2 regions of the Ureibacillus sp. MALMAid1270 genome follow, and region 2 is predicted to be linked to the other one. Evidence: riboswitches for the same ligand, from Rfam matches in the RefSeq annotation. Region 2 holds a riboswitch; the other holds the start of a gene.
The links. A riboswitch is a leader RNA that binds a small molecule or an ion and turns the genes downstream of it on or off. The one in region 2 is predicted to bind cobalamin.
Positions count from the first base shown of each region.

Region 1 (7,502 bases), on a different contig from region 2:
TAGCCCAATTTCTTCTTGTAATTTAATCCAACGGGCTGTTTCCTTTTCAATAAATGCCTCATATTCCGTATCTGAAATTTGCTTTTTACGCCAAGCTGCACGTGTTTTTTTCACTTCAGATGATTGTGGGAAACTACCAATTGTCGTGGTAGGAAAAAGTGGTAAACCTAATACCTGTTGTTGAATCAATCTGCGTTGATCGTATGGTAGTGCTCTTGAAAAATCATTCGCCGTAATAGATTGCATTATTTCTTGCACTCGTTTATTGTTTCTGATTGGATGCGTTGCAAGTGCTTCAATAATCTCCATACTTTCAGAAACAGCCTTTTCTTTGATCCATTTACCATGTTTAATGTAGTGAGTTACATGAACAATCTCACTTATTTTCTCATCCGCAAATGAAAGAGCATTTAATAAAACAGGTTCTAACTTTTGCTCATTTCTAGTAGTAATTGGTACATGTTGTAAGCTACATGACGATTCAATCCAAACTGATTGCGCCTTGCTTAAATACACTACACTTTCAATCTCTGACACGACTTCTGCCAGATTACTAGACCAAATATCACGACCATTTATACAACCGATTGCTAATACTTTGTTATTTGGAAACCCATGTTTCCGAATCGCTTCCTTATTTTCTTTTTTCCCGTGGACAAAATCTAAACCAATTCCTGCAACTGGTAAATTTGATAATCGTTCATAGGATGTCAATGCTTCGAAATAAGTTTGTAGCATAATTTTTGCAGATGGAACACTCTCTGCTAGTTTACTATAGATTTGCTCAACTAATCGAACCTCATCATCTGGAAGGGATTTTGTTAAAGAAGGCTCTTCAAGTTGAATCCACTCAGCACCCGCATCTACTAATTGTTGTATCACTTCTGCATAAAGTGGCAGTAATTGTAGAATAAAGATTGCTTTAGTTTGATCATCATAACCTTTTGATAAATCCATAAATGTATAAGGGCCTATTAAAGTAGGCTTCGCAATAATATTTAGTTCATTTTTCGCTTCTAAAAAATATTCTAGTAATATATTTTCTTTTAGTTTCAATTGTTTTCCATCAAATTCAGGAACGATATAGTGATAATTTGTATTAAACCATTTTGTCATTTCACAAGCGACTACATTTTTTGCGCCACGTGCCATTGCATAATAACGAGTTAGTGCTGTTTCATTATTTAATGATTGATATCGCTCAGGAATAATACCAAACATAAAAGCTAAGTCGAGCATACGATCATATAGTGTAAAATCACCAACCGTAATATAATCGATTCCTAATTCTTGCTGACGTTTCAGATTGTGTAATCGTAGTTCCTTCATTTGCTGATGAAACTGAACTTCTGAAAGGTCACCTTTCCAAAAACTTTCTACAATTTTTTTCCATTGTCGTTGTTCCCCAATATATGGGTAACCAACCACTGTACTAATTACTTCCATTTCGATAAGCCTCCTTTTGTATTACATAACCCAAATAAAAAAGCTATTTCTGAACTTCAGAAATAGCCTTGGACTTATCTATGCACAATTGTAAAAAGCGTAAAAAAATTATTTTTACGTCTCCACTCGCACAGACACCACCTATTTCCTCGTAGGTATTTGGTGTGCACTTAAATAGGCAGGTCTCCTGACTTTTCATCAACGCAATTCAATGCCTTCCCATTCTCACAGTGGCTTCTTTTGAATTGCTCCGAATTTACAGTTGCGGGACAGTGTTGGATTTTCACCAAGCTTCCCTTTTAAGCTTATTTTCATAAGCACCTATTTCGACACGTTATGTAATTCATTTCATTATACATAAAAAATTGAAATGTTCAATTAATTCTTATTATTTTTTCTAGTATTGTAAATAATTCTTGAAGGATTTTGGCATTTTACAACTGGTATATAAAAAAGAAACCAAATTTCAAATTGGTTTCTTTTCATTAAGATATGAGCTAAATCTATTCCTTCGAATTTTGATTAGTAGACGGAATTTCACTATAAATTTCCGTTAAAACATATCCTCCATCGCTACTATTATCCTTCACTTCATTCAACGCATCTAAATCATTAAAATGCCACCATTCAGATGCTAACGGTGTAAGCCCGGCTTTTGTATTATAAGTTTGAAGATTGATGGCTGCTTCGTTCATTTTGTCAGATAACTTAACATTTTTCCAAGCTGTTGGAGAAATGGCTGAAACAGGGTATTTGAATGTAGCTGAGGCGAAGCTCAACTCGTGAATTGGTGTCGGCATTGTATACTCTGTATAGTTAGTGATTTCATTAACTGCATAATTTCCAATCACAACCGACTCAATTGAGTTTACCTTTGCTAAGCTTACATCGATTGCATAACCAACTTGATGATTCGAAACATTTGTTGCAATAAACCAATTGATCGACCATGGAGCCGTACTAATTCCAGCAGCAACCTCAAAATCAATCGTAGCTAGTTTAGATAATTCATTTACAATGGCTTGTTGAGCAGCATAAGGTCGATATCCTTCGTAGATAAGCAAAGAGTTCCCATCCGCTAATGCGTATTGCTGTGCGAGATGAATCTTTTTAGACATGGAATATAATACAGGGACTATGAATTCTTCTTTTCCAAGTCTCTTATTGAAAGTTTTACCTTGGTAAAGAGGTTGTCCTGTAATATTAGGAATTGACTTTCCTGAAGATACATATTTAGCAGAATACGTATTGGTATTATCATAAATAATGGACGGGATTACATCTGGCAAATTAATAAAACAATACTTATGCAATACCCATCCATTTGAAGTTTCATTTTGTATGAACCACCAATCACCATCCTCTTGGATGATTTCAAAAGCAGTACCTGGTTCAAGTAGCTGAACAGTTTTAGAATCTTGACTTGCAGATTCTTTTAACTCTAACTGAACAGAAGTAAATCCTGTTGCACCGATTACTGGCAATTCCAGATCTCCCTCGTATAGTTCTGGTTTAGGAGTGGGAGGTTGTACAACAGTCGGAATTTTTTCTTCAGGAGTTGCTATTTCATTATTTAAATCTTCATTATCTTCTACTTCATTGCTAGAAGACGAAGCTGAACAGGCTGATAGTAGAAAAATAAATGCCAACAGAAGTGGGAAAAAAATAGAATATTTTCTACTAAATAATCTTGTCATATATCCTCCTCCGTTAAGCAAAAATCATTATATAGATATAATATAATAATAATAGATGCAACGGATAAAAGATATAGAATCCCCATTTTAAAATTTTGGATTTCTTACCTTGTTTTCCTTTATACAATAGTAGTAAAGGGATCGCTAAAAATATTGCTAATTGATTTGCCCACAACCAACCATAATCATAAATGGAATGAGCAACATGAAGCACACCTATAACCGAAAAACTAAGCAATTGCTTACCGATATCTCCCCTAAATAATCCAAAGAACAATATCCATAGTACCCCGATATAATACCAATCAGCAGGAACAGCTAGAATACAGCAAGCAATTATTCCAAGTACTCTTAAATAAAGTGGATACTTTTCGTTTTTCGCAATTGTTAATGCGATTAACCCTAAAGCTAACGACCAAAAGACACTCGTTCCGCGCCACCATGTGATATGGAAATAGATAACGTATGGAAAATGTGATATTGCAGCGAAAATCAGTAACCTTTTAATGTATTTATGTACATTCGAAGTGTAAAAATATCCTTCAGCAATTAAATAACACATAATCGGTGCTACAACTCTTCCTGGTATGCGAGATAGTGCCCCTTCCAAACTACTCTGATCAAGAAACATCGCAAACATATGATCAAAAAACATAAGGATAATTGCGATATATTTTAGTTGGTTTGAAGTCATTTCTCTTTGTATGACAGTTGTGTTTGTGAGTAGCATTTGAATCTCCCTAACTTCTCTAAATACTTTTTTATAACGATAAGATTTTTTATTAGTGTGGCCTCTTTTATGAGACTCTAAAAATTATTATGAAAAATTATTTTTGTTACCTAATGTTTACTTTTCGTTGGGTTATTTTTTTATTTCCTCACAAAATAAAACCAAAATTAAAAACCCCTAATCAGCAGGGGTTTTCATTATGGTTATCAAGAGTTACTGCACAATACTAGGACGAAGAAATTAAAATCATTTACCCCTTTTTATCAGTGAATTGACTATTTCCACACGCTCGCCAACTGTATTGATAGGAATCGCATACCCAATACCAAGATTCAAATTTCTTTCCATTTGATTGATTAAATATAGGATAAGACCAACAAGGTTATCATGATCCAATAATTCAACTTTTGGCTTAGCCTGTTTCAGTTCTGTTAACATATAAGAAAGCGGTCCATGTTTGGCATTTACTATGCCAACTAATTCTCCATCCGCATTAAATAATGGACCACCAGAATTTCCGAAGTTAATAGATGAATCAAGTCGAATTAATTTAAAATCATTCAACGGTTCAAATCCTGCAATATTGGCTGAAAGTGCAGTGATCTTTTTTATATTCAAAGGAAATCCAACTACAAATGCCTCCTGCCCAATCTTCACCGTTGATGAATCTCTTATATCAACCCCTTTACCAAGGGACTTACTAACTTCCAAAATTGCAATATCTGTTTTGGAATCATTGAAAATAACATTACATTTTTGAGCATTACCTTGACCTGAAAATCTTGCTGTATTTACAAGTTTAGGCTTAATGCAATGAGCACATGTTATGATTTTAGTACCATCACCAATCAATACACCTGTTCCAGACGATACTATTTTCTTCTCTTCTGTATTATTAAGAACACAGATATTTACCACTGAGTCCTTGATCTTATCGAATTGTTTTGAAAAATCCATCGGTAATCCCCCTCGGTTATCATCTCCTCCTGATTTTGTAGTATATGAAAGTATGTACGTCTCTCGTAAATCGTTCACCTATATATAAAAAAACCGCCTTCCTATTGTGAGGAAAACCATTTCTGGAAGGATACTAATTCCCATCCCATTCTCCACCATTGAAATAATAGCTTGGTCATCTGACAGTTCAAATTTAATATTAGGGGTAATATGGGTTTCTTTTAATACTCGTATAAGGTCATTATCACTCCCTTTTTTCGATTTGATGAAAGGTTCTTCTTAGGAGCAATTCTTATTTTAATAGGTGTCTTGGCTGCACAGTTTAATTTTAAGAAAATTCTTATGAGGAAAAGTTTTCATCAAACAGCGGATGGTTCTAAAGCACAACTAAAAATCTAATGAGAACATATGAACAAACTACTTAATAAAAACAGGCGGTATCTCTTAATAGATACTACCTGCTTTAACAATCTCAACCTCAACATTAGGTATAATCTTTACATTTTTAAACTCTTCATCCCAATTGATTTTCTTCCACAGTTCCGGATCATCAATCGATAATCTCATTCAGATACCAGAAGAGTCACTGTTTTATTTATTAATATCAATTATTCTTATTATTTTGTACCGCTCACCATATTTATCTTCAAATTTCCTAATTTGCTCTTCAGTATAGAAATGGGCAACTTTATAGCCATTCTGATGATATGCTTCCGCAATTCGAGTAGGCTGTTCCACATTACTTGGATAGTAAGTCGGCATTAATGTGGAAATTCGATCATATGTAAGGATATTTGTTCTCTTACTCTTCTCATGATTTAATTGATAAAGCCCCTTAAATACTGCTTCAAAACTACCAGAGGATGTTTTGGCATAGGCAAACAATGCTGTTTTTTGATTTAACTGATACATTCTCTTTTGGAAATATGCTTCATTTTCCTCTTTGTCGGTGTTGAATTCCGTAAACACTTCCTCATTTTCAAGAAGCTCGTTATTCCATGTACCATTCGGGAAAAATTTCAATCGTTTGATATCTGTATCCTTTTCAAATTTATGCGCTGCCCCACTACCTTGTAAGCCTTCATATCCAGCCCCAAACACATTACAACAATCCACTACTCTCCTTAATGAAACATTGTCATCCGCATCAATGTACCCTTGCTCAATATAAGTTTGTGGATCATAATCTTTTTCCAGATCCCAAGGAATAAACCATGGTTCCTTTGTAAGCAAAAGAATCTTTTGAACAACCTCGTCGATCTTTTCATGAATTTTCTCAACAGGCTGTGTCGCATCGATTCGTACAAACTCACAGTTTAAAGCATTCACAATATCATTTTTTCTAATTTCATCTAATGATTGATTTAGTTCCGTTTTATGATGTTCTTCGTCAATTTCGACTGCCAAATTAAACTGCGGAAAATACAAATCAATTAATCCATATTCAAGTTTCTCATTGTTTGTCGATCGAATGACATACTGTTGCGTGTTTATCTTAATATCATAATTATCAAGTAAGTGCCAAATTCTCGTAATGATGTAGTTCTCATCATTTTTCTTATTTGTTTTTGCTAATTGTCTTTTCACATAGTCGTATCTGTTCATTGAATTATTGCCACCTCTAGATTTGTTTCCATCCTATCTTATCCTAAATGCGAGGAATGTGAGTAGAAAAAGCTTCATTTGTACCGGATTTAGACGACTTTGTTTTGACTAGGTTCCGATTGGAATTTTTTATGAAAACTCATTGGAAATTTGAGGCATCTGTTCCATTGAAAAACCATTTACAGAAAATATCCTTCAAAATGGTATTTTAATTTATTTACTTGGCAAAGATGTAAATGAATACAATAAATGGAGGAATTAACATGGAAACCACTATGAGTGTGGATGAAGTAGTTCGTAAAATTGCAGAATTAGTGCAAAGAGAAGGACAGCCTCTTCGTAAGAAAGAAATCAAAAAGACAAATCCAGAATTAATGAAAAATGCACTATATTATTTCCCAAGCTGGGAAGACGCTATTGAGAGAAGTACGAAGTCGTAAATTTCAAGAGCTTAGGGAGAAATAAATTTATAGGTTGGAAACTTTTGTTTCCAACCCTTTTTTTCGTTTATCTATCTGAACAAACAATTGAAAAATGAATGTCATATCATTATTCCCCACAGCATTTCTTAAATTTCTTGCCACTTCCACATATACATGGACCATTTCGACCGATTTTCCAAAACTTATCTTGAATCATTTTTTTCAATACTCCCCCGAAACAATCAAGATATCCTGCACTCGTTTTGCTCGTTTATATAAATCTGCATTGTAAAGGCCGACATATTATTGCCTCCATCTAGTGAGATTGCTTCTAACGAAGTTGTTCAAAAATATTAAAAATAACGGAATAAATCACTATGTAATTCACCGTCTTCCTCATAAACAACTTCATCACATATTATACAATAGCCTGCTCCGTCTTCTACTTCTATATAGCAATAGCAAACTGGGCATTGTTTTTCCTCTGTCATAATATTCACCTAATTTCTATACACTCTGTTTCTATAGTAAATGAAATTTTTCTCAAAATCATTAACAATAGTGTTTCGAATGTTTTTAATTTCAATTATCAAAACTTTTTACAAAATAGATTACTGCCTTTACACAGATTTTTCAATGCATAAA
Region 1 covers NZ_JBMIRP010000030.1:52,308-59,809, forward strand. Annotated here, with positions in the region: gene metE (5-methyltetrahydropteroyltriglutamate--homocysteine S-methyltransferase) at 1-1,446, opposite strand, end outside; cobalamin riboswitch at 1,607-1,786, opposite strand; gene ACOQFO_RS03375 (M15 family metallopeptidase) at 1,950-3,143, opposite strand; gene ACOQFO_RS03380 (TraX family protein) at 3,157-3,873, opposite strand; gene ACOQFO_RS03385 (S1 family peptidase) at 4,120-4,830, opposite strand; gene ACOQFO_RS03390 (LysR family transcriptional regulator substrate-binding protein) at 4,909-5,097, opposite strand; gene ACOQFO_RS03395 (hypothetical protein) at 5,275-5,397, opposite strand; gene ACOQFO_RS03400 (AbaSI family restriction endonuclease) at 5,422-6,435, opposite strand; gene ACOQFO_RS03405 (hypothetical protein) at 6,699-6,875, shown strand; gene ACOQFO_RS03410 (SEC-C metal-binding domain-containing protein) at 6,985-7,074, opposite strand; gene ACOQFO_RS03415 (hypothetical protein) at 7,211-7,348, opposite strand; gene ACOQFO_RS03420 (SWIM zinc finger family protein) at 7,447-7,502, opposite strand, start outside.
Region 1: another riboswitch for cobalamin. It lies ahead of metE (5-methyltetrahydropteroyltriglutamate--homocysteine S-methyltransferase); the one in region 2 lies ahead of ACOQFO_RS06440 (glutaredoxin family protein).

Region 2 (7,502 bases):
TTTAATGTTAGTCATGAGCGAAACGTTTGTTAAGAGGCGCATTGATGTATCGACTAACTCCCCAAAATCTTTCACTTTACTTGCCGCATGTATATCAATAGAACCTAAGTTACATGACACATCTAATCCATATTCATTTTCTTGATCTTGGTCTGTAATATTGCTAGTTTCTTGTACTTGCAAGATTTCTGTGCATAAGTTCGACATCTTCACTCGACCAATTCCTTTAAGTGGATGTACTTCATTCACATTGTCATCGAAAATCTCAAATGGATATCCCGATTCAAATTGCGCTTTTTTCACTTCTGTATAGAGCTTCCGCGCATTGAGACGTTTGATCTTACGAATATTTGGATTATCCAATAGCTCATAGTACATTTCAGAGATAGAAATCTCAGACATTCTTTTTCCATATTCTTTATAAATATCGTAAGGGCTAAATAGCACAATATCTTTATCTCTTCTCATAAGTTCAAAGAATATGTTTGGAATAATAATGCCAGTTGATAACGTTGCTAGTCGGATTTTATCGTCAGCGTTTGGTTTTTTACTAGAAATAAAGTTCTCGATATCCGCGTGGAAGATATTCAGATACGTCACACCTGAACCATTTCGCTGTCCAAGCTGATTTGAATAGGAGAATGAATTCTCTAGTAATTTCGCAACAGGCATTACCCCACTTGCACGATTCTGTATCCCTTTAATCGGATCTCCTAATGGTCTGAGGTCAGTTAAGTTAACTCCAACTCCCCCACCAAGTCTTGATAATTCCAAACAATACCCGATATTTTCAGCAATACTATTCATTGAATCATCCATCGATAATTTGAAGCAACTAACTAATTCCCCACGCGCCTTCTTCCCGCTATTTAAAGCGGTCGGTGTTGCAGGTTGGTACGCTTCCATGATTGACTCAACTGCACGCTCGGCAAGTTCTTGATCTCCTTGCGCCAAGTACAAAGCAATTATGACAATACGATCTTCATATTTTTCTAGTATCTCTTGCCCATCTCGACTTTTCATTGCATAGCTATCATAGAACTTACTTGCACTCATAAAAGACGGAAAACGGAAATGATAATCATATGCTTTTTTGTACATTTGTTTAATGAAGTCCATATCATACTTCTCGAGAAATTCCTTTTCATAATACCCTTCATTAACTAGATATCTGATTTTTTCCTCGATATCAATAAAGTAGCGTAAACGAACATTTACATGTTCTAAAAAATAGCGTCGTGTTGCTTCACGGTCTTTTTCTAGCTCTAATTGTCCTGTTGTACTATACCGGTTTAATACTTCGTTATTCAACTTTAAGTAAGTATTCATCCTTTACCCTCGTTTCGTAAAACTGTTGTATTGCCTCGTAATCTGTTTGAAAGCCTCTTAACTCTAGTTTGCGAACTAGTGGAATTTGATAAGCCATTGCTATTTTATCTCCTGCTGCAGCAAACAAATTGTTGCCAAAGTTGCTATTTCCGCTGGCTACAACTCCTCTGCAGAGTTGACCATTGGTTTCTAGAAACTGCGAAACTCTAGTTGGAACTTCACCTAATTTATCTGTGTATGTAATTAAGAGGTATGGCTTATCTATTATTAAATTCTCAGTAATCTCAATGGCCTGAGCTTGCAATTTGGAAACGATATATCTCACATTACCCGTCCGACTTGCATAAGCAATCATTGTGCAACCAATTCAATTTTTGAAATGATCTCCTTTACATCTCCTATAAGTTCACCGTCAATCTCAAGAACTGGAACAGAGAGAAATCCTTCATTTAAAATCTTTTGTTTCGCTTCTTCGTTATGGTCAATATTAATTACTTCTACCTCAAGTCCTGCTTGTTGTAATTCTGATTTTACCCACATGCATTTTGGGCAAATTGTTTTCGTGTAAAGTTTCATTGATAATCCCTCTTTCTTACTATTGTCTTAAGTGTTAATTGAACCTCTTGTTTTAGGACAGTTCATATGGATTTTCTTCCCAATGTGACCTTCATTGAACTTATGAAGGACACTTCCTGCTAGTTTTCACTTTGATCTGTCCTTCATCAATCCATTCAAAGTCTTATAAAACGCAAAAAAACTACCTCTTCAAAAAGAGGTAGTTTGGAAACGTTCAGAAATTGATAAATGAAAACATCTGCGTCTCCATTCCTCAATCCCCGAAGAAATGTTCGATTGGTTTTATTAGGCAGGTCTCCTGGCTTTGCCTCACCCTCCGATTCCCTTCCCATGTGTATATACACAAAGTGGATTGAATCATCGTCAGCATTACAGTTGCGGGGACAGCGTCGGTTTCGCACCGAACTTCCCTATTAAACTACATATGGTAGTACCTAGATAAAACTAATACAATATGTTGTTGTTTCGTTACATTGGTAAGTGTACCACATACTAGTAATTGAGTAAACCTATGAATCTATTTTAGGTACTTTTGAAATAGAAATGAAAGTTATTTGTTGACTAAACCGCTAATAATTGTGTAGAAATACCGAATATCATAATAGATTATTAGCAATGCAAATAAAAATGGGGTAGCCATTTCTGACCACCCTTTTAATTCATTAATATTTAAATTGTTGTATTGTTTGTTTTAGTTGTTCCGCCATTACTGCAAGTTCTTCTGCTGAGGATGAGATTTCCTCCATTGAAGCTAATTGTTCCTCAGTTGAAGCAGAAATATTTTGTACACTAGTAAAGTTAGATTGCGTCAATTCTTGTACAGTTAATGTAGAACTTGCTACGAGATTAGATTGTTGAGACATTTCCTCTGTTGCTAAAGAAACCTCTTCCACTTCATTTGACACATCTAGCACATTCGCACGAATACTTGAAAACTTCTGACCGGCTTCACTCATGACAGAAATTCCTTTCGCCACTTCTTCTGTACCGGCAGTCATAGTATTTACGACTTCTTCTGTTTCTAATTGAATATGTCCAATAATGTCAGCAATTTGTGTTGTTGCTTTTGCAGATTCATCTGCAAGCTTCCGTACTTCATCGGCCACTACAGCAAATCCTTTTCCAGCCTCACCAGCTCTCGCAGCTTCAATGGCAGCATTTAAGGATAATAAATTCGTTTGATCCGCAATTTGTTTGATTGTTTGAACTATATTACCAATATCGATTGAGCGTTTACCTAAATTAGAAACAGCCCCCTCAATTGACTTCACTGTTCGATTAATTGATTGCATTTGTTCAACTGCTTGTTGGATAGTTTCGTTACCCAATTGTACTTCTTGTAACGCTTGTTTTGCTTTATCACTTGCATTACCTGCTTTTTCAGCAATTACATTAATATTCTTTTGCATTTCCTCAGTTACTTTCGAACTTTTTTCTACCGCATCCGATTGTTGTTCAGCGCCACTTGCAAATTGTTGAATAGACTCTACAATTTGTCCTGTCGCTTTTTTATTTTCTTCGGTACTTGCAGTTAGTTCATCAGATGAAGCTGCTAAAGAAGTCGATTGATCACTTACTTGGCGAATAACATTTTGTAAAGAATCCACCATCTTATTAAAGATTTCTGCGAGTTTTCCAAATTCATCTTTGCTTTTTATATCAATCTTTTCGCGTAAATCTCCTTCACCTATTCTTTCTGCCGCTTCACCTAATAATCTTAAAGGTCTAAGAATCGAACGAATAATTGGATATCCAATCAATACCCCAACAATGAGCGAGCCTAAAAGAACAAAGAGTGTCACTTTCAATATTCCATTTGTCGAAGCTGCTATATCATCCAACATTAATGTCCCAACGATATACCAACCTGTTAATTCATTTTGTTTAAAGAAAATCTGTTTTGCTTCACCGTTTTCATGGATTACAAAACTTCCACTCTCTTTACCTGACATATTCCTTTTATACTGCTCTCCAGCATTTGTTCCATTTTCAATGACTGCGTCTGCTAAATACGTTTGGTTCACATCCATTATAGAAGCAAAACCAGTCTCCCCTACTTTAATGGATTTTGTTAAGCTAATAATCGTTTCTAAGTCAATATCAATAGATATAACACCTGAGCCATCATTTAATGTAGAAGCTACAGACGAGATAAGTGTATTATTCTCAGAAGATGTATACGGATTAATAATAACTGGTCTACCAGTATTATCCATTGCACTTGTATACCATGACGTTGAATATGGATCAAAATCCTCATCAAAATGGAAATATGGATTTCTTATCAAATCACGTCCTGGTTGTGCAATTGTTACAGACTCTACACTGTCTTCAATTTTGTTGAATCTTTCTATTTCTTGTATAATCGATTTCTCGTTCCAATTACTATTAATAATAGTGCTGTAATACTTCGCTTGGTCGATAATCGGTCGAATTTCTCTTGTTATGAGCTGATCTAATTGTTCAACTTGTTGTAATGCACTATTTTTAAGCTCAGATTGTAATTCCTTACTTGCGTTTATGTATGAAATTGATCCAATTGTTACACTAGGAAATAATAAAATAATGATAAATGCAACAATTAAGCGAGCTTTCACTGAAATATTCTTTTTACGCTTCTGTTTAGTCATGCCTTTTCCCCCGAAATAAAACACTATATTTGTGTTAAATAATACAAAATATAGTGGAGCATATATAATCTACCCTACTAAACTATTTTACTATAAAAAAATGATATAAAAACACTATTCCTTAAATATTTATATTATTTTCCATTATTTTTACTAGAAATAAAATCTATCATTTATCGCTTAACCATATAAAAAAGCATTTCTTTCTTCTATTTCAGAAAGAAATGCTTTTGAAAGGATCATTCTTCTTCATGTTCTTCAGCAGCCATAGCCTCTTCGCGTGTTTTATGAACCGTACCATGTGGATGTTGAGGTGGTGCATAAATGGAATAGAGTTTTAGTGGTTTGTCACCAGTGTTGATGATGTTATGCCATTTTCCTGCAGGTACTATAACTACATAGTCGTCAAACACTTCTTCCTCGAAATCATATTGCGTTTCATTTCTCCCCATTCTTACGAAGCCTTCGCCTTCTTCAATTCGAAAGAACTGGTCTGCCTCTGGATGTACTTCAATACCAATTTCTCCACCAACCGGAATACTCATCAACGTAAGTTGTAAGTGCTCTCCTGTCCATAACGCTGTACGGAATGTATCATTACGCTTTGTTATTTCATTAATATCTACAACAAATGGTTCAGGACCGTAGTCTTTTAATTCTATTTTTAGTGGAGGAATATCAGTGTTTCTTAAATTTTCTCCTAGTTGGGATTTTATATCACTAAATCTTGTTGCGTGTTTCAATTCATCAGTGAACGCACGGAAAAACACATCACGAACAGCTTGATTTCTCGTTTTCAAATATTGATTTCGATAAGTTTCGTAATCCGCTAATTCATCTTCAAAGGCTTGTCGTAAGCCCTCTTCAAATGTATTAAAGGCTACCCTTTCTACTTCATATTGGGGGTGTCGATTTGTTAAAGAGTAAAATAAATTAACAAAATTTTGTAGGTGTTGTCTTTCATCTTCAGCAATTTTCAATATTTCTGTTTGATCTTTCGGATTTGGTGCTAATTCAGCTAATCTACTATAGAAATCTACTGCTGCCGCTTCCCCTTCCATTGCGTTTAACAGCGTTTGGAATAGACCATCTTCAGCATACATTGGGGAGTATTGGTTGGGGCTAGCATTAAAATATGGATATCGATTATTCAGTGGAAACATTCCCTTCATAAAAAAGTCATACTAGTCTATGCCCAAAATTAGATAATTGTTATTATTCATTAAAAAAAGCCAAGCTCTACTTTTTAGAAACTTGGCTCAGTGATTGTTATTCTTTTTCACCAACAACAGTAAATCTTTCGTTTACATGTTCTGTTTTTTCTAATTCATCCACTACAGCAATTGCATAATCAGCGTAACTAATATAGCTTTCACCTTGTGAATTAACTATCAGGTTATCTTTACCAGCAGCGTTATACAAATCCAGCTGTTATAAGAAAAATTATTGGTATGCTAAAAAAAGCTGGTTTAATTGAAGTTCGGCCCGGCTTTGCAGGTGCGAAATTAGCTAGGAAATTATCCGAAATCACATTTTATGATGTTTATAAAGCCGTACAAGTTGTTCAAGGTTGCCCCTCTTTCGCATTTTATGTTCCGCAAAATGTTCTATATGGAATATTAGATGGCTCAGGTAAGGAGCAATATTCTTCTTGGATTGAATCATAATCATATGGATCTGCTAATGCATTTAACAGACTATGCATTACAGTCAAATCCCCATTTTTCGCTGCTGTTAATGCTTCTTCCACACGATGATTCCTTGGTATAACAGCAGGATTACTTATTTTCATTAACTCCAGTGATTCTTCTCTAGACTGTTCTTGTCGATCCAACCTAGCTTGCCATTTTTTATTCCACTCTTGGAACGGCTTTGTTTCAAATAAGCCACCATTTTCAAGCCTATTCATTGTTAATGAACGAAACGTATTCGTGTAGTCCGCTTTATGTTGATACAAAAGATCAAGAAGATTGTTAATTAATTCCCTGTCTTCATCTTCTTCATTAAATAGACCAAGTTTCGCACGCATACCAGCTAACCAGTTGGCCTCATATCGTTTAGGAAATTCCTCTAATATATTTTGTGCAATTTCTACTGCTTTTTCTTCATCTTGGTTAATTAATGGGAGTAAGGATTCAGCAAATCGCGCTAAGTTCCACATCCCAATGCGCGGTTGATTTTCATATGCATATCGACCGTGAGTATCAATTGAACTGAAGACAGTTTTTGTATCGTAAGTGTCCATAAATGCGCATGGACCATAATCGATTGTTTCTCCACTAATCGTCATATTATCTGTATTCATAACTCCATGAATAAAACCTACTAGCATCCATTTAGTTATAAGGTCTGCTTGTCTATTCACGACTTCGTAAAGGAAATTTCCATAACGCATTTCATCATTTTCAATTTCCGGATAATGTCTTACTATTGCATATTCAGCCAGGGTTTGAAGTTCTTCAATGTTTTGAAGAGCAGCAGCGTATTGAAATGTGCCTACTCGTAAATGGCTAGCTGCAACACGTGTGAGAATTGCACCAGTTAAATCTGTCTCACGGATAATCGATTCTCCGGTTGTAACAACAGCTAAACTTCTTGTTGTTGGAATTCCTAAAGCGTCCATTGCTTCACTAATGATATATTCGCGTAGCATTGGTCCAAGCGCTGCACGCCCATCTCCACCTCTTGAGTAGTGGGTTCTGCCTGCCCCTTTTAACTGAATATCAAATCGATTTCCTTCAGGAGTTAAATGTTCGCCAAGTAATACTGCACGCCCATCCCCCAACATTGTAAAGTGACCGAATTGATGACCTGCATAGGCCTGTGCAATGGGTTCAGAACCTTCTGGTAGTTTATTTCCACCAAAAATCTCAGTACCTTCTTCACTATTTAATCTTTGTGGATTTAATCCAAGTGATTTTGCTAAGGATTCATTTAAAACAACTAATTTTGGTGAGCTAACAGGTG
Region 2 covers NZ_JBMIRP010000051.1:31,844-39,345, forward strand. Annotated here, with positions in the region: gene nrdE (class 1b ribonucleoside-diphosphate reductase subunit alpha) at 1-1,329, opposite strand, end outside; gene nrdI (class Ib ribonucleoside-diphosphate reductase assembly flavoprotein NrdI) at 1,304-1,684, opposite strand; gene ACOQFO_RS06440 (glutaredoxin family protein) at 1,681-1,905, opposite strand; cobalamin riboswitch at 2,177-2,358, opposite strand; gene ACOQFO_RS06445 (methyl-accepting chemotaxis protein) at 2,568-4,535, opposite strand; gene ACOQFO_RS06450 (cupin domain-containing protein) at 4,775-5,707, opposite strand; partial or broken gene ACOQFO_RS06455 (NAD(P)-dependent oxidoreductase) at 5,805-5,942, opposite strand; partial or broken gene ACOQFO_RS06460 (Rrf2 family transcriptional regulator) at 5,954-6,139, shown strand; gene ACOQFO_RS06465 (protein adenylyltransferase SelO) at 6,124-7,502, opposite strand, start outside.